Regions from separate parts of the Variovorax atrisoli genome, predicted to be linked through region 1. Evidence: riboswitches for the same ligand, from Rfam matches in the RefSeq annotation. Region 1 holds a riboswitch; the other holds the start of a gene.
What was found. Region 1 has a riboswitch for glycine ahead of gcvT (glycine cleavage system aminomethyltransferase GcvT). Riboswitches for the same ligand answer to the same signal wherever they lie in the genome.

Region 1 (10,513 bases):
TGATGGTGATCACCTACGTGCCGTGGATCTCGCTGGCGCTGCGGGATCTGGTCTACGCGAGATAGTCAGTCGCGGCGCAGGTACACGCTCGGCGGCACGCCCAGCGTGCGCCGGAACATGGCGGTGAAGGCGCTCGGGCTCTCGTAGCCGTGGGCCAGCGCCACCTCCAGGATCGACGCGCCCGCTGCCAGCCGGGGCAGGCTCAGCAGCAGCCTCGCCTGCCGGCACCACGCACCGAAGTTCATTCCCGTCTCGCGCTGGAACAGGCGCGCGAGCGTGCGGGTGTTCATGTGCAGGCGCGAGGCCCACTCGTCCAGCGTCGCGGGCAGCGAAGGATCGCGCACCAGTTCCTCGCACAACGCGGCCAGCCGGGCATGGCGCGGCATCGGCACGTGCAGCGAGAGCGCCGGCGCGGCCTCGATCTCGTCGAGGATCAGCTCCATCACGCGCTCGTCGCGGCTGCCCGGCGCGTAGTCCAGCGGCAGCGACACGGCCGTGACGATCAGCTCCCGCAGCAGCGCGCCGACGTGGATCACGCGGCACTCGCTGCCCAGGTCGGCGCGCGTGCCCGGCTCGACGAACACCGTGCGCATGCGAACCTCGCCGGCCATGCGGATGCGGTGCTCCATGCCGCCGGGCACCCACACTCCGCGGCCGGTCGGCACCACCCAGCTGCCGGCGGCGGCGCTCACCAGCATCACGCCCGAGATCGCGTGGATGAGCTGGCCGCGCCGGTGCGTGTGCGGCGGAATGAAGGCGTCGCCGGCAGGGTCGGTCGCCAGCACCGCGACCGCGCGCGGGGTGGATTCGCCTTGCTCGGGGCGGAGGTCGATCGCTTTGTCCATTTCTCGACGATGCTTGCCAATTCGTAGCAGGAATATCTTCTCACGGCTTCCTACGATGCTTTTTTCACTCCTACCGCAAACGAAAGAAGCATCCGTCATGAACAAGCGCCGACTCGGGCTGCTCACCGGCACCCATGCCGTCAACGACCTCTACCAGGGCCTCGTGCCCGCCCTGCTGCCGTTCATGGTGCTGGAGCGCGGCTACAGCTACACCGCGGTCAGCGGGCTGATGCTGGCGGCCACGGGCCTGTCGAGCGTGGTGCAGCCGCTGTTCGGCCTGTACGCCGACCGCCACCCGCGCAGCTGGCTGGTGCCCACGGGCTTCCTGGTGGCCGCGCTGGGCGTGGTGCTGGCTGGGCTGAGCCAGAGCTACCTGCTGACCTGGATCGCGATGGCGCTGTGCGGCCTGGGCATCGCGGCCTACCACCCGCCGGCCACGGTGGCTGCACGCGCGGCCGGCGGCGGCTCGCAGAAGGCGATGAGCGTGTTCTCCGTGGGCGGCACCATCGGCGCCTCGTTCGCGCCGGTGCTGGCGGCCACGGCCGTGGGCGGCGGCAGCCTGTCGCGCAGCTACCTGCTGGGCGTGCCCGCGCTGGCGATGGGCCTGGTGTGGTTCGTCGTGAACACGCGGCGCGGAGCGGCCTCGGGCAGCGCCGCCGCCGCGGCGCGCAAGGCCGGCGACCATCTGATGAGGCCGCACAACGACTGGCGCGCCTTCGGGCTGCTGGTGGCGACCATCGTGGGCTGGTCGATCCCATACGTCACGGTGATGTCGATGCTGTCGCTGCGCATCACGCGCGACCTGCACGGCTCGGCCTTCCAGGGCGCGGCGGCGCTCACCGCGTTCACTGCGGCGGGCGCGGTCGGCACGCTGCTCGGTGGGTGGCTCGGCGACCGCATCGGGCGCATGGGCACGATCCGCGCGGGCTACCTCTTCGCGCTGCCCTCGCTCGCGGGCATCGTGCTCGCACCGAGCGCCGGCTGGGCGCTGGCCTGCACCGGGCTCTTCGGCCTGTGCATGTTCCTGCCCTTCGCGGCGCAGGTGACGCTCGCGCAGGACTACCTTCCGCGCAACCCGGCCACCGCCAGCGGCATCGCGCTGGGGCTGGCGCTGTCGGTGGGCGGGCTGGTCTCGCCGCTCTTCGGCATGCTGTCGGACGCGCGCGGCCTCGGCGTGACGCTGACCGCCGTGCTCTGCCTGCTGTGCGTGGCGGCGGTGCTCGCGCTGCGGCTGCGCAATCGCACCATGCAGACGATGCCTGTCGACGCCGAGGGAGCCGCCGCCTGAAAGCGGCCCGGCGCATGTTCGCTGCCAGAATCGGGCGCAGGGCCGAAGGGCCGGCGAAACGACGAGGAGGGACACTGCGCCATGAATCGATTCCTGAGCTGCGTATTGGGGAGCACGCTGCTGGCTCCGGCTGCCTTCGGCGCCGGGCCGACGACGGCGGTAGCGCCAGGAGCGCCGGTAGCGCCAATAGCGCCGACGACGCCGGCAGCCGCCGCCGCGCCGGCCGATCCCGCAGCAGGCATCCGTGAAGTCGAGTCTGCAGTGCGCGCCTGGGCCGCGGCATGGTCCGCACGCGACGTGACTCGCTACCTTGCCGCCTACGCGCCCGACTTCACCCCGCCGCGCGGCCAGGACCGCAAGGCATGGGAGGCCGACCGCCGCGCCCGCATCGAGGAGAAGGCCGCCATCAGCGTGGAGATCGACAGCCTCGTCATCAGCCTCAAGGGACAGGCGGCCACCGCCAGCTTCCAGCAGACCTACAGCGCCGACAAGCTGCGCGAGAAGAGCCGCAAGACGCTGGAGCTTCAGCGCGTCGGGGGCCGCTGGCTCATCCGCAAGGAGGGCGCGGGCGGATGATGCAGGCGCCCGGACCAATGGCCCTGTAAGCCAAACGGTTCACGAAGGTGTCACCGCTTGCAACCATGCTGCAGCCTTCGTTTCCCCAAGGCTGTGGCTGCCATGTTTCCCACCAAGACCGACAAGGCGCGCAACGAACTCCAGGGCGGACAGCGCACGCTCACCCAGCGCGAACGCGCCCTGCTGCTGATGGCCGACGGCCGGCGCTCCCTGACCGACTTCAGTCCCCTCTTCCCCAATCGCGATGAAGCCGAGCGGACGATCCAGGCGCTGATCGACAAGGGCTACCTGCAGGGCCCCAAGGCTGCAGCCGCACCGGCCGAGCCTCCCGCACAGCCCGCGCCCTCGCCCATCCCGGCCGTCGAGCCGATCCAGGTCGCCACCGCCGCCGACACCTTCGACGGCAAGCGCTCGCTGGCGACCACGCGCATGTTCCTGTTCGACATCTGCGAGCGCATGTTCGTGCGCCGCGACCCTAAGTTCGCACTGCAGATGCGCGACGCCCTGCGCGAGGCGCGCGACCGCGAGGCGATGCTGACCATAGCCGCGCTGATGCTCACCGAGATCGAGAAGACCGCCGGCGTGGAGCGCGCCGAATCGCTGCGCGAGCGCATCGACCGGCTGCTGCCGCCGGCCGAAGTGATTCACTGAAGACCCCGGCCGGGCCTGTGACACCATCGCCGGGTGAATCTTTCCTCGCGTCCCACACCCGCGCTGTCCGAGCGCCTTCTCAACTGGGCCAGGCGCCTCAAGCGCGACGGCGTCACGCTCTGGTTCGCCTGCCGGCACGCCGCCACGCCCTGGTATGCCAAGGCGCTGGGCGTGTTCGTGGTGGCCTATGCCCTGAGCCCGATCGACCTGATCCCCGACTTCGTGCCGGTGCTGGGCTACGTCGACGACGTGCTGCTGCTGCCGGGGCTGATCTGGCTCACGATCAGGCTGATTCCGGCGTCCGTCCTCGCCGAATGCCGTTTGCAGGCCGATGCCTGGATCCAGCGTGCCGGCGCCAGGCCGACCAGCCGCTGGGGCGCCGCGCTGGTCGTGGCGGTGTGGATCGCGGTCGCCGCCGGGGCCTGGTACCTGTGGGCGCGCTGATCGCAAAAAGCCCGGATCGCCGGCCGTGCCGCGCGATCCACTACACTCCCCGGGGTCAGGAGAGAGCCCCGCATGCCGGGGCCGCCGAAGGCGCAGGGGGAAGTTTCCCCCGAACGCTCAGGCAAAAGGACTGACGAGGCGCCGGTGAAAACCGGTGTTTCCTTGCTGGAGAGAGGCCGCCGCCAAACACAGGCAGCGGCCCACCGAAGGAGCAAACCCCGATCGTGGGGCGAATCTCTCAGGTAAAGCGGACAGCAGGGGTGGCCCATGGCTTGCGTCATGGATTTCGACTGCCCCTTTGGAGTGCCCCGTGGCCGCTTCCCCCGCATCCGCTACCGAACTTCTCAAGACGCCGCTGTACGACCTCCACCTGGAGCTGGGCGCACGCATGGTGCCCTTCGCCGGCTATTCGATGCCGGTCCAGTACCCCGCCGGCCTGATGGCCGAGCACAAGCACACGCGCGACGCGGCCGGTCTGTTCGACATCTCACACATGGGCCAGCTGCGCCTGGTCGGCGCCGACGCCGCGGCCGCGTTCGAGACCCTGATGCCCGTCGACGCGATCGACCTGCCCGCCGGCAAGCAGCGCTACGGCCTGCTGCTGAACGACGAGGGCGGCATCCTCGACGACCTGATGTTCTTCAACGAGGGCAACGGCTCGATCTTCGTGATCGTCAACGGCGCCTGCAAGGTGGCCGACATCGCCCACATCCAGCAGAAGATCGGCTCGCGCTGCGAGGTGCGCCCCCTGCCCGACCATGCCCTGCTCGCGCTGCAGGGCCCGCAGGCCGCGGCCACGCTGGCGCGGTTGTCGCCCGGCGTCGAGCGCTTCGTGTTCATGACGGGCGGCGCTGTGCAGATCGGCGGCATTGCGGCCTTCGTCACCCGCAGCGGCTACACCGGCGAAGACGGCTTCGAGATCTCGGTGGCCGCATCCGACGCCGAACGCCTCGCCCGCCTGCTGCTGGCCCAGCCCGAGGTCAAGCCCATCGGCCTGGGCGCGCGCAATTCGCTGCGGCTCGAAGCGGGCCTGTGCCTCTACGGCAACGACATCGACACCACCACCACGCCCGTCGAGGCCTCGCTCAACTGGGCGATGCAGAAGGTGCGCCGGGCGGGCGGTGCGCGCGAAGGCGGTTTTCCGGGCGCGGCCAGGGTGCTTGCGCAGCTCGCCACGGCCACTGCCGGCGCGGCCGGCCGCACCGGCCACGACACGCTGAAGCGCAAGCGCGTGGGCCTCGTGGCGCTGGAGCGCATTCCGGTGCGCGACGGCACGGTGCTGCAGTCTTTCGAAGGCCAGGACATCGGCCTCGTCACCAGCGGCCTGCTCGGCCCCACGGCCGACCGCTGCATCGCCATGGGCTACGTGGCCACCGCGTTCGCCGAACCCGGCACGCGCGTGCAGGCCATCGTGCGCGGCAAGCCGGTGCCGATGGAAGTGTCGACCATGCCCTTCGTGCCCACCCGCTACTACCGCGGCTGAACGGCTAGGCTCTGCACCCCGAAACATTTTTTCCACGAGGAGTTTTTCCACCATGAGCATCAAGTACACCAAGGACCACGAATGGGTGTCGGCCGAAGGCGACGCGGCCACCGTCGGCATCACCGTGCATGCGCAGGACGCGCTGGGCGACGTGGTGTTCGTCGACCTACCCGAGATCGGCAAGACCTTCGCCCAGGGCGAAGTCGCCGGTGTCGTCGAATCGGTGAAGGCCGCCGCCGACGTGTTCATGCCCGTCTCGGGCGAGATCACCGAAGTGAACGAAGCGCTGCGCGCCGACCCCTCTCTCGCCAACAGCGACCCGCTGGCCGCCGGCTGGTTCTTCAAGGTCAAGCTGAGCGACCCCTCGCAGCTCGACGCGCTTCTGGACGCGGCCTCGTACGACAAGTTCGCTGCCGAGTCCTGATCCCAGAAATCGGACAGCCGGACGCAGAAGGAATACAAGAACCAGGCAGAAGTCGCAGAAGAAACCGAATCAACTCCTGGTTCTCCTTCCGCGACCTCTGCAAAACCTTCGCGACTTCCGCGTTCTGACCCCGCTCCCCCGCCCCAAGCTCTTATCACCAGCCCTGCCATGTCGAAGCCCGCTGCCCTCCCCACCCTGCAAGAACTCGAGAACGCCGAAGAATTCATTGCCCGCCACATCGGCATCGATGCGGCGGACGAGGCACGCATGCTGCCGGCGATCGGGTCGGAAACGCGCGCGGAGCTGATCGACGGCATTGTGCCCGCCGCCATCCGCCGTGCCAGGCCGATGCGCCTGCCCGCGCCGGTGACCGAAGCCGACGCGCTGGCCGAGCTGAAGGCGATGGCGTCGAAGAACAAGGTGCTGCGCAACTTCATCGGCCAGGGCTACTACGGCAACCACACGCCGGGCGTGATCCTGCGCAACATCCTCGAGAACCCCGCCTGGTACACCGCCTACACGCCCTACCAGGCCGAGATCTCGCAGGGCCGCATGGAAGCCCTGCTCAACTTCCAGACGATGGTGTGCGACCTCACGGGCATGGCCATCGCCAACGCCTCGATGCTCGACGAGGCCACCGCCGCCGCCGAGGCCATGACGCTCGCCAAGCGCAGCGTGAAAAGCAAGAGCAACGTGTTCCTGGTCTCGGGCGACTGCCATCCGCAGACCATCGAGGTCATCAAGACCCGTGCCGCGCCGCTGGGCATCGAGGTCAAGGTGAGCACCGTGTCGGAAACGCTGCCGCACCTGATGGTGAGCGGTGCCTTCTTCGGCGTGCTCGCGCAGTACCCTGCCACTACCGGCCACGTGCACGACCTGCGTCCGCTCGCGGGCCATGCGCACCAGTGCGACGCGGCCTTCATCGTCGCGGCCGACCTGCTGGCGCTGACGCTGCTCGCGCCTCCGGGCGAATGGGGTGCCGACATCGTCTGCGGCACCACGCAACGCTTCGGCATGCCGCTGTGCAACGGCGGCCCGCACGCCGCCTACCTGGCCTGCCGCGACGAGTTCAAGCGCTCGCTGCCGGGCCGCCTGGTGGGCGTGAGCGTCGACACGCACGGCCAGCCGGCCTACCGCCTCGCGCTGCAGACGCGCGAGCAGCACATCCGCCGCGAGAAGGCCACCTCCAACATCTGTACCGCGCAGGTGCTGCCGGCCGTGGTGGCCAGCATGTACGCCGTGTACCACGGGCCCGACGGCCTCACACGCATCGCGCAGCGCGTGGCTGCGCTCACCGCCGTGCTGGCCAAGGGCCTCGCGCAGATGGGCCGCGAGCCGGTGAATGCCACCGCGTTCGACTCGCTGACCATCCGCACCGGCGAAGACACGCAGGCGATCATCGAGCGCGCGCAGGCAGCAGGCGTCAACCTGCGCCAACGCCTGCAGCAGCACCTGGGCATCTCGCTGGACGAGACCAGCACGCGCGCCGACGTCGAAATGCTGTGGGCCCTGTTCGCGCCCGCCGGCACGCAGGCGCCGCGCTTCGACGAACTCGCCGGCAACACCACGCCGCTGATCCCCGAAGACCTGCGCCGCACCAGCGCATTCCTCACGCACCCGGTGTTCAACACCCACAAGAGCGAGACGGCGATGCTGCGCTACATCCGCAGCCTGTCGGACAAGGACCTCGCGCTCGACCGCAGCATGATCCCGCTGGGCAGCTGCACCATGAAGCTCAACGCGACCAGCGAGATGATCCCCATCACCTGGCCCGAGTTCGCCAACATCCACCCCTTCGCACCGCCCGACCAGCTGCAGGGCTATGCCCAGCTCGACGCCCAGCTGCGCGCCTGGCTGTGCGAGGCCACGGGCTACGCGGGCATCAGCCTGCAGCCCAACGCGGGCTCGCAGGGCGAGTACGCGGGCCTGCTGGCCATCAAGTCCTTCCATGAGGCCCAGGGCCAGGGCCACCGCAACATCTGCCTGATTCCGTCTTCCGCGCACGGCACCAACCCGGCCAGCGCACAGATGGTCGGCCTGCAGGTGGTGGTGACGGCCTGCGACGCGCAGGGCAACGTCGACATCGACGACCTCAAGCGCGCCTGCGAGAAGCACAGCGCCAACCTGGCCGCGGTGATGATCACCTACCCCAGCACCCACGGCGTGTTCGAGACCCGCGTGAAGGAGCTGTGCGAGCTGGTGCATGCGCACGGCGGCCGCGTGTACGTGGACGGCGCCAACATGAACGCGCTGGTCGGCGTGGCCGCGCCGGGCGAGTTCGGCGGCGACGTGAGCCACCTGAACCTGCACAAGACCTTCTGCATCCCGCACGGCGGCGGCGGTCCCGGCGTCGGCCCCGTCTGCGTGGTCGAAGACCTCGTGCCCTACCTGCCGGGCCATGCCACGGCCGGCGTGCCTTCCAACGGCGTGGGCGCGGTGTCGGCCGCGCCGCTGGGCAACGCGGCGGTGCTGCCGATCAGCTGGATGTACTGCCGCATGATGGGCGCCAAGGGCCTGCAGGCCGCGACCGAGACGGCCATCCTGAGCGCCAACTACATCAGCGCGCGCCTGAAGGACCACTACCCCACGCTGTACGCGAGCCCCAACGGACACGTCGCGCACGAGTGCATCCTCGACCTGCGCCCGCTGAAGGACACCAGCGGCGTCACCGCCGAAGACGTGGCCAAGCGCCTGATCGACTACGGCTTCCATGCGCCCACGCTGAGCTTCCCCGTACCCGGCACGCTGATGGTGGAGCCGACCGAGAGCGAGCCGCTGGCCGAGCTCGACCGATTCATCGACGCGATGATCGCCATCCGCGGCGAGATCCGCCGCATCGAGGAAGGCGTCTGGCCGAAGGAAGACAACCCGCTCAAGCACGCGCCGCACACGGCCGCCAGCCTGCTGGGCAGCGAGTGGAGCCACACCTACTCGCGCGAACTCGGCGCCTTCCCGCTGGCTTCGCTCAAGACCGCGAAGTATTGGCCGCCTGTCGGCCGCGTCGACAACGTCTACGGCGACCGCAACCTGTTCTGCAGCTGCGTGCCGGTGAGCGAGTACAGCGAGCAGGCCGAAGAGGCTTGAGCGAAAGGCCCTGCGAAGTCTTCTACTGCGAAGGCTCGCGGCGGTAGGTCGCCCACTTCACCGTCAGGATGTCCGCCGCGATCTTCGCGGCGTTGACGCCCGCGTAGGGCTCGGACGGATCGAACTGGAATGCCTCGCGGTAGCGCCTGACCTGCGCGTAGTCCTGGTCGAAAGTCATCGGGCCCATCAGCTCGGCCGGGTCGGTGCCCGCGGGAAGCGCGAGGAATTTCTCCGAATCGGTGGCACTCTGGTAGAGGTCAACGCTCATCAGGTTCATGGGGGTGTCTCCGAGCTTGGTTTTGGACCAGCCAAGGCTCGGCGACCCCGAGGGGCCGTGCAATCGGTGCGGGCCTACATCGCGCGCCGGAGCAGGCCCACGGCGCCGGCAAGCCCCGCCGTCAGGGCTGCTTCTTCTTCGCGATCTCGCCGGTGGCGATCTGCTGGCGCAGCCCGCGCAGGCTGGCCTTGGCCTTGCGCTCGTTCTCGGGGCCCATGCGCACCAGGATCTTCTGGCCCGCGGAGAGCGACTCCAGCTGCTGGTCGACGTATTCGTAGCGCACCCAAGGGCGCTGCGAGGGCACGTCGCCCTTCACCTCCACAAGCCGCACCTGCACCGGGCCCTTGGGCTCCGGCGCCTGCAGCAGGTGGTCGATGACGGCGATGAGCCTGTCGTTGAAGTAGCGGCCCGGATAGCCGAGTTCTTCGTACGCCTGCTGGAACAGCGGATAGAGCTTTGCATACACGGCGGCGGCCTTCGCCGGATCGACCGACTCGGCCAGCAGCACGATGCCGTTGTAGCGCGCCGCGTTGTTGGCGGCGATGGTCTGCACCCCGCCCTGCGGCCCCTCGGTGATGAAGCGCTGGCCCGCGGGCTGCACCGGCCACACGCTTGGCGGCGCGTGCTCGCGCGGCAGGTTGTCGACGGTGGCGACGAAGCGCCGCACGATGCCGTCGGGCCGCAGGAACTCGGCGACCCTCTTGGCGCCGAGAAGCTCGCTCAGCGCCTTCGTCACGCGCGCATCGGAATCGGCCAGCTTGGGCAATGCCGGGTCAGGCTGCGCCAGCACATCGACCGGGTTCTGCGGGCCCGTTGGCGCTGCGGCAGGCGGGGGTGCGGCAGGCGCGTCGTTGGGCGCGGCGGCCACCGGCACGGGCTCGGCGGGTTTCTGCTGTTGCTGCTGATACCAGCGCCAGCCGAAGAACGCGGCTGCGAGCAGCACGAGCACGCCCACGACGATGGTGCCGATGGGCGTTTCACGGCGGGGTCTGAACTCGGGGGCGTCGCGGGTGTCGCGGTTGTCGCTGTCGGACATACGGGCGGTTTCCTTGTGCTGGAGTGTCAGGAAGGCGAGCGGCTATGGTGCACCAGATCGGGTCATGGCCGGCCCGCCTCGTCGTAACGCCCTGTGACGCGGCTGTCGCGCCGAAGTTCAGCAAGAAGCTCGGCAGGTTCAGCCCGGCTGCGCGCTCAGCGACTGCAGCCACGCCAGCGTGGCCTGCAGCTCGGCCGGGCGAATCTCGTGCGCACCGGGGAAGTCCGTGCCCGACAGCGCCAGCGGCAGGGTGCGCGCCAGCTCGCGCGTGGCCTGCGCCGCGCTCGGCGGAATCACGTTGTCGGCGCTGCCGTGGCTCACCCACAGCGCCTTGCCCTCGAAGGCCTCGGGCGGCGCGATGTGCGGCACCACCTGCGGCAGCAGCCGGCTGTGCCACACCATCGC
Region 2 (10,513 bases), on a different contig from region 1:
AGCATCAGCTAGAAAATAGCTCTGCGGACGAGGCAACATGGCCTCAATTTCCTCCCAAGTGCGTTTTACGCCGTATAGACGGGAAACTCGCAGATATGGGAAAAAAAGCAAAATCAATAAAACAACAAGAAAGAAAAGAAAAATCAGAAATACAATTTTTTCCACTCCTTCTTGCCTCTTCCACCCTTCAAAAAAATCAGTCCCGACCCTGGCAACGTCCTTTCGCGATGCACCGATTGCAAATAGAATATAGATCACAGATTGTGCTGCAAGCATCAATGCCGTGAAGAATCCGATGTAAATCCCGCAATAAAACTGCCATGTCATCCATGCGCAGGCCACCAAAAAGAAGCGCCACTCTTTTTGAGACAAGAAGTTGGCAAAGTAGGCCACTGCAAGAGGCAAGCCAAATCGGTAATGAAGTTGAGCATGCCCAGCGTGCGCTGTAACAGGTAGTGCGAACGTGAAAATCAATGAGCCAAGCGTTGCTCCGATATCATTAGCACCCAGTCGCTTCAAGGCATATCTGGCAGCAATGAAATTTGCCAAGTATGCAAACAGGAACCACATCTGGAAAGCGGTATCTGGGTCACCGCCGCCCCACCGAGCTAGGGCGTAAATCGGGGCAGCGCCAAATAGGTTATCCGAAAACCCTATTACATAGGGAAATGGAAAAAAGAACGGCAGGTGCCAGAGCGAATTGAATCCTTCAGAAAAAGAAAGATAGAAGTGTTCCAGGAAATAGTTATTCAGCCTTGCGTCGCCTAAATTACCCGGCATCATCGCGAGATAGTCAAGCTGCAACAACGGGCCGAATAAAAAAGCCGCTCCAAAAAAAACGAAAGGCAGCCCTACCGCTGCCATCGATTTCGGTCGCATCACCTACCTAGCGACGCTGACAGGTGTAGTCCACATTGGCCACGCTATTCCTGAATGGGTCTGTCAAGGTATCGCTGTACTTCCCCATTAGCAGCCGCTGCTTCGGCAGCCAGTGCGTTCTGAAGAATCTCCCGAAGCTGGCAATCATCTGCCCCTTCTCGGTCAGCGTCACACAGCCATCATTGATGGCAATGGTTCCCGACTGCAGCTGCTCCGTCAGGCGCACATCGACCAGATGATGTTCCTTGACATATTCCTGCGTGAAGACTTGCTCGAAGCTATCCTGCTTGATGCCGCCCCCCCGTTGTTGGAGTTTTTCGAGAATATAGAACGATAGAGAACGATCGATCACTGTCGGCACGGAAATGGCGAACGAGTATCCAAATAGAAGCCATATAACCACAAGCTGCAGCTTCTCGAATCCTCCAAATACTCGGAAATAGGGAAGGAATTGGAGGATTACGCCTGTCATAAAAGCGGCAACCACTCCGTCACCGATGGCGGCATAAAAGACCACGTTAACTTTGAAAAAATTAACATGGAAATAATAGATCCCAAGCAGGACTACCGTAAAAACCATCGATGCAATAAGCGCACGAGTCAACTTCATTTCTTAAACACCAAATACTTATTTCCCCAGAAGCTCAACGTAATCTGAAGGGCGGTAGCTAGAAGAAATCCAATCCGAAAATCACCGGAGTAGATATCGGACCATACGAAAAGAACCGCACCGTGGAGAAGTGCGATCACGCCGTACAAACCGCTGAACTTCAAGGCTTCGTAGACAACCGAATGACCGGTGCGAGAAAAAACAAAATAGCGGCTTCCTAGGAAGGACGTGGCGATGCCGAACAAAGCCGCAACCATATTGGCCGCGCCCGCGGAGGAAAAATGTAGAACCTTCAGGTTGAAGGTCAGGACGCCATAATGAACAGCCGTTGCTGCAAGACCATTGATTCCATAGCGAACAACTTGGAGCACTTCGCGCTTCATGTGGCCAGCTGAGGCTGGGATGTCTCGATCGCCTCCTCGACGAAGTCGTGATATGCGATGAACGTCGTAACTGTCCCTCCACGTACCACTCCGGTGAGCATCAGCGTCATCAACGTCAATGTGCCGGTCTGAAGAAAAACAAGCACCAGAATGCCAAGGGCGACAGAGAACCAGCCAGGCGTCGAAAAACCCAATAGTTTGAGAACGACTGCAACAAAGGCGGCAGCTACGGACAAGCTAGCGATCATCGCGCACAGGATGCCGACACGCACCAGCACATCTTCGGCAAATACCATCAGGCCTTTGAAGCCGTGCAGCACCAGTCCAACGAAGTTCATTTTCGACTGCCCCGCGTAGCGGGGACCCCGGTTCAGCGAGCATCGCCCTGTTCGCAGCTTCGACGCGAGAACCGCGCCTGCCACGTGGATCGACAACTCCTGCATTACCACTAGTCGCTTGACTGCGTGTGGCTTGAGAGCCATGAAGTTTCCGAAGCTGATGGCACGGCCGGTCATCAGGCTGAAGAAACGCTTGTAGATGGCATAGAAGGCCTTAAATCGCAACGTCTCGACGCGGCTTTTGCGATGCGCCACTACTACGTCCACGTCTTCCGACTCGAGGCTCTTCAGCAACTCAGGAATCGTTGAGGGCAAATCCTCTCCGTCCGAATCCATTACAACCACGCGTTGACCCTGCTGGACGTGCTCGGCAACGTAGCCCAAGCCGATCGCGATGGCGCGCTGGTGCCCCACGTTTCGGCGCAGCTTCAAGATCACGCCATCGACGGGGGCCCGTTCAAGATTGCCGATCTGCATCGGCTGCTTTACGGAGCCATCATCCACGGCGACAACGAAGACGTCGCTCCCAAATTGCATTGCGAGTTCGGAAAACAGCCGGTTGCTGGCCTCAGTGTCTTCGTAGACAGGAGTGACGATGATGAGGGTGCGCTCGCCGATGCTCATAGAGCCAAAAATCCCCGGAAGTACGCGACGGTCCGATCAAGGCCTTCCTGGAGCTTCACCTTCGGTTCCCAGTTCAATTTCTCGCGCGCCAAGCCGATATCAGGCTGACGCTGCTTCGGATCGTCTTGCGGAAGAGGTTTGAAGATGAGCTTGGACTTTCCACCGACCGTCTGGAGCACCGCTTCCGCAAGCTCCCTGATGGTGAACTCGATCGGGTTGCCGATATTGAAGGGGCCAGTGATCTCGCTCGAAGTACCCATCATGCGAACGAACCCTTCGATCAAGTCGTCGACATAGCAAAAACTGCGCGTCTGGGATCCATCACCATAGATAGTGATGTCTTCGCCGCGCAGTGCTTGCACGATAAAGTTGCTGACTACTCGCCCGTCGTTCGGATGCATGCGAGGGCCATAGGTGTTGAAGATCCGGACGACCTTGATCTCCAGTTGGTGCTGCCTGTGGTAGTCAAAGAACAGGGTTTCCGCGCAACGCTTGCCCTCGTCGTAGCAGGACCTGATTCCGATGGGGTTCACATGGCCCCAGTAATCCTCGCGTTGGGGATGTACTTCAGGATCTCCGTAGACCTCGCTGGTCGAAGCTTGAAGGATCTTGGCACCCGTACGCTTCGCCAAGCCCAGCATGTTGATTGCCCCATGAACGCTGGTCTTGGTAGTCTGTACCGGATCGCGCTGATAGTGGATGGGCGAAGCTGGACAGGCCAAGTTGTAGATCTCGTCAACCTCGACATACAGGGGAAAGGTCACGTCGTGGCGCATCAGCTCGAAATGCGGGTTGCCCATGAGATGGACGACGTTGTCCCGGGTACCGCTGTAGAAGTTCTCCACGCACAGCACATCGCACCCGTCATTGAGCAACCGCTCGCAGAGATGGGACCCTAAAAAGCCGGCGCCTCCGGTCACCATTACTCTTTTTCTGTTTGAAATGCGCACGAGGCCCCCGATCTGAAATTGAAAACTTAAAGGCGAAATTTTAGTCTGCGCGTTACGACACCCGCAGCGTCATTCACAGCGCCAGCACTCGGACAAGCTTCGAAATTTGGCGGAAACGGCTTCACGAATACACTTGCGCCTCGACGAGTTCCGCCCCTATCTCATCTTTTGGCGAGAGCGTCGGCACGGCACCGATCTCCGGCCAAGCGATGCCGATAGACGCGTCATCCCAACGGATGCAACGTTCGTGTGCCTGTGCATAGTAGTCTGTGGTCTTGTAGAGGAAGTCGGCAGTTTCGCTCAGCACCAGAAAACCATGTGCGAAACCTGCAGGCACCCATAACTGCTTGTGATTGGCACCAGTCAGTTCGACACCGACCCATTGACCGAATGTCTTAGACGATCGGCGGATGTCCACAGCAACGTCGAAGACAGCGCCGCTGACCACGCGCACGAGCTTGCCCTGAGCCTGCTCGATCTGATAATGGAGTCCGCGCAGAACGCCCTTGGTCGAGCGCGAATGGTTGTCCTGCACAAATTCGACGTGCTGGCCAACAGCCTCGTCGAACGCGTTCTGGTTGAAGCTTTCAAAAAAGAAACCGCGCGCATCACCGAACACCCTGGGCTCGATCACGAGCACTTCAGGAATTGCAGTCGGCGTTGCCTTCATGACCGCACCTCGTCGCTCAGCAAACGCTTCAGGTATTTGCCGTAGCCACTCTTCTCCAGCGGCGCGGCGAGCCTCTCGAGCTGAGCGTTGTCGATGAACCCATTGCGCCAAGCAATTTCTTCCGGGCACGCAATCTTCAATCCCTGCCGATGCTCCAGTGTCGCGATGAACTGCCCGGCTTCCAGCAGGCTGTCGTGCGTGCCCGTGTCCAGCCACGCATAGCCGCGTTGCATGATCTGCACGTTCAGCTGATCGAGATCCAGATACGCCTGATTCACCGCGGTGATCTCCAACTCGCCACGCGCGCTCGGCTCCACCGCCTTCGCGATGTCCACCACTTGGTTGTCATAGAAGTAGAGGCCGGTCACCGCATAGCTGCTCTTTGGCTTGAGCGGCTTCTCTTCGATGCTGCTGGCCTTGCCCTTGCCGTCGAACGCGACCACACCATAGCGCTCGGGGTCGTGCACGTGATATGCGAACACGGTGGCCCCGGAAGTCTTCGCGTCCGCATCGGCCAGCAGGTTCACGAAGTCGTGCCCGTAATAGATGTTGTCGCCCAGCACCAGCGCGCTCGGCGAATTGCCGACGAACTTGTCGCCGATGATGAAGGCCTGCGCGAGACCATCCGGACTGGGCTGCACCGCATACTGCAGGTTGATGCCCCACTGGCTGCCGTCCCCAAGCAACTGCTGGAAGCGAGGCGTGTCCTGCGGCGTGCTGATGATCAGGATGTCGCGCATGCCACCCAGCATGAGCGTGCTGAGTGGGTAGTAGATCATCGGTTTGTCGTACACCGGCAGCAGCTGCTTGCTGATCGCCAGGGTCGCGGGATGCAGGCGCGTGCCCGAACCGCCGGCCAGGATGATGCCCTTGCGTTGCGTCGTCTTGGTCATGCTCTTTCTTCTCGTGGGATTCAAAGGATCTCGCGCAGCATGCGCGCAACGCCTTCCTGCCATGGCGGCAGGCGCAGGCCGAAGGTGGTCTGCAGCTTGCTGGTGTCGAGGCGCGAGTTGTGCGGGCGCTTCGCCGGGGTCGGGAAGGCGCTGGTCGGCACGGCCTCGACGGCGTCGGGCCCGGCCTTGAGTTCGACGCCTGCCTGCTGCGCCATTTCGAGCACGAAGCGCGCGTAGCCGTACCACGTCGTCTCGCCGCCGGCGATCGCGTGATAGAGGCCGACCTTGGAGGGATCCTGCAGCGTCGCCCTGATGGCGTGCGCCGTCACGTCGGCAAGCAGTTCCGCGCCTGTGGGGGCACCGAACTGGTCGTCGATGACGGTCAGCTTGTCGCGCTCCTTGGCCAGCCGCAGCATGGTCTTGGCGAAGTTGCCGCCGCGCGCGGCATACACCCAGCTGGTGCGGAAGATCAGGTGCCTGGCGCAGTGCCGGGCCACCAGTTGCTCGCCCTCGAGCTTGGTGCTGCCGTAGACGCTGAGCGGGCCGGTCGCATCGCCTTCCTTCCACGGCGTGGTGCCGCTGCCGTCGAAGACGTAGTCGGTCGAATAATGGACCATCAGCGCGCCGATCTTCTGCGCCGCTTCGGCCACGACGCCGGGCGACGTGGCGTTGAGCTTGCGCGCGAACTCGGGTTCGCTCTCGGCCTTGTCGACGGCGGTGTGCGCCGCTGCATTGACGATCACGTCGGGGCGCACCTTGAGCACCGTGTCGGCGAGTTCCTCGGGCCGGCTGAAGTCCGCGTGGAAATCGGTGCTGTCGAAGTCGAGCGCGACCAGTTCACCCAGCGGCGCCAGGCTGCGCTGCAGTTCCCAGCCGACCTGTCCGCCCTTGCCCAGCAGCAGCAGCTTCATGCCGCGGCCTTCGCGTCGTACTGCTTCTCGACCCACTCGCGGTACGCGCCGCTTTGCACGTTGCGCACCCATTCGCTGTTCGCGAGGTACCACTCGACGGTCTTGCGGATGCCGGTGTCGAAGGTTTCGGCGGGCTTCCAGCCGAGTTCGCGCTCGAGCTTGCGCGCGTCGATGGCGTAGCGGCGGTCGTGGCCGGGGCGGTCGGTGACGTAGGTGATCTGTTCCTTGTACGGCTTGCCGTCGGCGCGGGGGCGCAGTTCGTCGAGCAGGGCGCACACGGTGTTGACGATCTCGATGTTCGGCTTCTCGTTCCAGCCGCCCACGTTGTAGGTCTCGCCGAGCTTGCCGGCCTCGAGCACGCGGCGGATGGCGCTGCAGTGGTCCTTCACGTAGAGCCAGTCGCGCACCTGCATGCCGTCGCCATACACGGGCAGGTTCTTGCCGGCCAGCGCGTTGACGATCATCAGCGGGATCAGCTTCTCGGGAAAGTGGAACGGGCCGTAGTTGTTCGAGCAGTTGGTGGTCAGCACCGGCAGGCCGTAGGTGTGGTGCCAGGCGCGCACGAGGTGGTCGCTGGCGGCCTTGCTAGCCGAGTAGGGGCTGTTGGGCTCGTACTTGTTCTCTTCGGTGAAGGCCGGGTCGGTCTTGGAGAGCGACCCGTACACCTCGTCGGTCGAGACGTGCAGGAAGCGGAAGGCCGATTTCTGGTCGGCCGGCAGCGCGCTCCAGAAGCTACGCACCGATTCGAGCAGTCGGAAGGTGCCGAGCACGTTGGTCTGCACGAAGTCCTCGGGGCCGTGGATCGAGCGGTCGACGTGCGACTCGGCGGCGAAGTTCACCACGGCGCGGGGCTTGTGCTCTGCCAGCAGGCGGTCGACCAGGGCGCTGTCGCCGATGTCGCCCTGCACGAAGATGTGCCTGGGATTGCCCTTGAGCGATGCGAGGGTCTCGAGGTTGCCAGCGTAGGTCAGCTTGTCGAGATTGACGACGGGCTCGTCGCTGTTCGCGATCCAGTCGAGTACGAAATTGGCGCCAATGAAGCCAGCGCCGCCGGTAACCAGGATCATGAAGTCCCCTGCAGTGATGTGGAACGATCGCCCTGCGGCAAATCAACGGGCGATTATCCCATTCGCCCAAGGGCGAGAATTCAGAGGTTGGCGCCCGTGCAGGCTCCGCCTACAATCGCCCCACTGCAGGAGAGCGGGCCACCCCGGTGGCCCTACCGAAGGCGCAAACTCCCATAAACGCTCAGGTCGGCCTCGCAAGGGCCTGTACTGCACCAACTGAAACGCCGTCTGGAGAGCCGCCACGCCATGTGGCGCACCGAAGGAGCAAACCCTCTGCGGGCGCAGCGGGTGAATCTCTCAGGTACCGAGGACAGGGGGAGCGGCAACTTGGACTGCGGTCGCCTGGTTGCCTTGCTATTCATTCGATAGCAATCAATGCCCGCCGTTCAAGCGCAGCACCTCAAAGGTACTTGAAATGCGCGTGATCGTCCTCGGCGCCGGCCTGCTCGGCGTGACTTCGGCTTACTACCTCCAGCAACTCGGCCACGAAGTGACCGTGATCGATCGGCAGGCCACCCCGGCCGCCGAAACCAGCTTCGCCAATGGCGGGCAGATCTCCGTCAGCCATGCCGAGCCCTGGGCCAACCCCAGCGCGCCGCTCAAGGTGCTGCAATGGCTGGGCAAGGAAGACGCCCCGCTGCTCTTCCGCATGCGTGCCGACATGCGCCAGTGGCTCTGGGGCCTGCAGTTCCTGCGCGAATGCACGCCGGCGCGCACCCGCCACAACATCGAGCAGATCGTTCGTCTCGGCACATACAGCCGCTCGATGTTGCAACAGTTGCGCCGCGACACCGGCCTCAACTACGACCAGCGCACCCAAGGCATCCTCCACTTCTACACGACGCAGAAGGAGTTCGACGGCGCCCTCGAGCCCGCCGAGCAGATGCGTGCCCTGGGATGCGAGCGCCGGGTCATCTCGGCCGACGAGGCCCTGAAGATCGAGCCCGCCCTCGCCCACATCCGCCCCAAGCTGGCCGGCGCCACCTACACGGCCGAGGACGAGTCCGGCGACGCCAACCGCTTCGCGCGCGAACTCGTCGCGCTGGCCGCCGCCGCGGGCGTGAGGTTCCTGATGAGCCACACCGTGACAGCGTTGCGCGAGGCCGGCGGCAGCATCGACCACGTCGAGGCCACCGACAGCGAAGGCCGCTTCCAGCGAATCCGCGGCGACGCCTTCGTCCTGGCGATGGGCTCGCTGAGCCCGCTGTACACAGCGCCGCTGGGCATCCGGCTGCCGATCTACCCGGCCAAGGGCTATTCGGTGACCCTGCCTGTCAAGGACGCCTTCAAGGCCCACCAGGTCTCGCTGACCGATGACGAATTCAAGCTCGTGTTCTCGCGCTACACCTCCGCATCGGGCGACCGCCTGCGCATCGCCGGCACGGCCGAGCTCAACGGCTACGACCGCGACCTGAACCGCGTGCGCTGCGAAGCCATCGTGCGCCGCGTCGAGGAGCTCTTCCCCGGCGCCGGCGACACCACCCAGGCCCAGTTCTGGACGGGCCTGCGCCCGGCCACGCCGAGCAACGTCCCGCTGATCGGCAAGACGAAGCTGCCGAACCTGTTCCTCAACACCGGCCACGGCACCCTGGGGTGGACGCACGCCTGCGGCTCGGGCAAGTCGATCGCGCGGATCGTGAGCGGGCTGGCGCCGGAGGTGGATTTCGCGTTCACGGGGATGCCGGCGCCCAGTCCCCGCGTTCCTCAGCCCGCTCTGGGCTGACGAGCCGGCAGGCCATGGATCACGCCTTGAAGGTGATCCAGGGCCTGAGCCGCACCGCGCAGCGGATCAGCCCGGCGCGTTCCTGCGCGTCGATCACCTCGCCGATAGGCTTGTAGGCCTGCGGCGCCTCTTCGATCCGGCGCTCCTCGCGCAAGGTCACGCATTGCCAGCTGGCCTGTTGGTCGGCAGTCGCGGGCCGCATCGCGCGCACCTGCTGCCGACGCATCCGCCGACCGGCGCCATGGCTGCACGACCAGAGCCAGTCCTCATGCCCGAGCCCGGAAGCCAGATACGAGTAGTCGCCCATCGAGCCCGGAATAAGCGCCAGGTCGCCTGCATTCGCCGGCGTCGCTCCCTTGCGGTGGATGTTCATGCCGCGTTCCCGCAGCACGACGTTGTGCGGCACGTCCACCACCAGCTTCGACGACGAGGCACCGAGCAGTTCAGCGAAATCCTTCCGCACCAGTTCGGCCAGCACGACACGGTTGGCCCATGCATAGCGTGCCGCCACGCCCATGGCCTCCAGGTATTCGTCGGCCAGCGGCCCCGCCAGACCGTAGAGACCGCTCTTCGGATGGCGCAGGCCGCCGGGCCACTCGGCGCGGGCGCGATCCATCCATCGCCCACCCACATGAAATCCGATGTCGCGCGAGCCGCTGTGGATCATCACGACCACATCTCCCGTCTTCAGGCCCGCACGGTAGGCCTCATGGCGGTCCAGGACATGGTCGACCACCTGCAGCTCCACGAAATGGTTGCCGCTTCCCGGTGTGCCGAGGCAGGGGTCACGGAACAGCTCGTGGCGGCCGCCGATGTAGGCCTCGGGTGCATGCCGGGCACTGCCGCCGAAGCTCGCGAGGCCGATGCAGGCATCGAGCTCGGCCTGCATCCGGTCGCGTTCGCACGAAGACCATAGCCCGCCGCTGCGCACCGCCTCCAGGAAGGCCGCGGGGCCCACGTCGAACAGCGCCCTGAACGCCGTCGTGTGCACCGGCACGTCGCGACCGTTGTCGAGCAGGCTGCGCGTGAGCCTCTCGACCAGCCGCGTCCTGTGCGGAGCCACCTGGTCGAGCGTGAGCCCGGTGGTCAGCAGGCGCATGCCACAGTTGATGTCGGTACCCACTGCTGCGGGAATGACGAAGTCGGGGTCGGTCGCGACGACGCTGCCGACGGGCGCGACGGAGCCCGGGTGGAAATCGGGCGTCGCGCAGGCCTTGCACACGCCTTTCTCGCCGTCGGGCGAGCGCACGCTGGCGAATGCCAGCAACTGGTTCACCGCCTTTTCTTCCAGTGGAAGACTGGGCGGCAGGAGCACCGTGGCCTGCGAGGCCTCATGGTGCAGGTGATACACGCCATCACGGTAGTCGACGGCGATGCCGGCGCGCGAGAAGGCACGCTGGAGTCTGGAGAAGCGAGGATCGCTCATGACTGCTGTTCCATTCGGGAAACCATGTCGGTTTCCTGC

Region 2: it holds a riboswitch for glycine, as region 1 does, so the genes downstream of both, FHY06_RS10800 (D-amino acid dehydrogenase) here and gcvT (glycine cleavage system aminomethyltransferase GcvT) in region 1, are expected to answer to the same signal.

The regions. Positions count from the first base shown of each region.
Region 1 is NZ_JACIBG010000001.1:1,405,285-1,415,797, forward strand. Features, by position in the region: gene FHY06_RS06660 (TRAP transporter large permease) at 1-65, shown strand, start outside; gene FHY06_RS06665 (AraC family transcriptional regulator) at 66-845, opposite strand; gene FHY06_RS06670 (MFS transporter) at 943-2,133, shown strand; gene FHY06_RS06675 (L,D-transpeptidase Cds6 family protein) at 2,215-2,709, shown strand; gene FHY06_RS06680 (hypothetical protein) at 2,812-3,360, shown strand; gene FHY06_RS06685 (YkvA family protein) at 3,394-3,804, shown strand; glycine riboswitch at 3,859-3,939, shown strand; glycine riboswitch at 3,960-4,069, shown strand; gene gcvT (glycine cleavage system aminomethyltransferase GcvT) at 4,115-5,287, shown strand; gene gcvH (glycine cleavage system protein GcvH) at 5,340-5,711, shown strand; gene gcvP (aminomethyl-transferring glycine dehydrogenase) at 5,880-8,795, shown strand; gene FHY06_RS06705 (hypothetical protein) at 8,818-9,072, opposite strand; gene FHY06_RS06710 (DUF3014 domain-containing protein) at 9,194-10,108, opposite strand; gene FHY06_RS06715 (alpha/beta hydrolase) at 10,247-10,513, opposite strand, start outside.
Region 2 is NZ_JACIBG010000002.1:847,218-857,730, forward strand. Features, by position in the region: gene FHY06_RS10755 (hypothetical protein) at 1-879, opposite strand, end outside; gene FHY06_RS10760 (hypothetical protein) at 887-1,489, opposite strand; gene FHY06_RS10765 (GtrA family protein) at 1,486-1,872, opposite strand; gene FHY06_RS10770 (glycosyltransferase) at 1,869-2,834, opposite strand; gene FHY06_RS10775 (UDP-glucuronic acid decarboxylase family protein) at 2,831-3,757, opposite strand; gene rfbC (dTDP-4-dehydrorhamnose 3,5-epimerase) at 3,906-4,454, opposite strand; gene rfbA (glucose-1-phosphate thymidylyltransferase RfbA) at 4,451-5,347, opposite strand; gene rfbD (dTDP-4-dehydrorhamnose reductase) at 5,368-6,258, opposite strand; gene rfbB (dTDP-glucose 4,6-dehydratase) at 6,255-7,325, opposite strand; glycine riboswitch at 7,442-7,540, shown strand; glycine riboswitch at 7,544-7,649, shown strand; gene FHY06_RS10800 (D-amino acid dehydrogenase) at 7,741-9,048, shown strand; gene FHY06_RS10805 (RtcB family protein) at 9,068-10,474, opposite strand.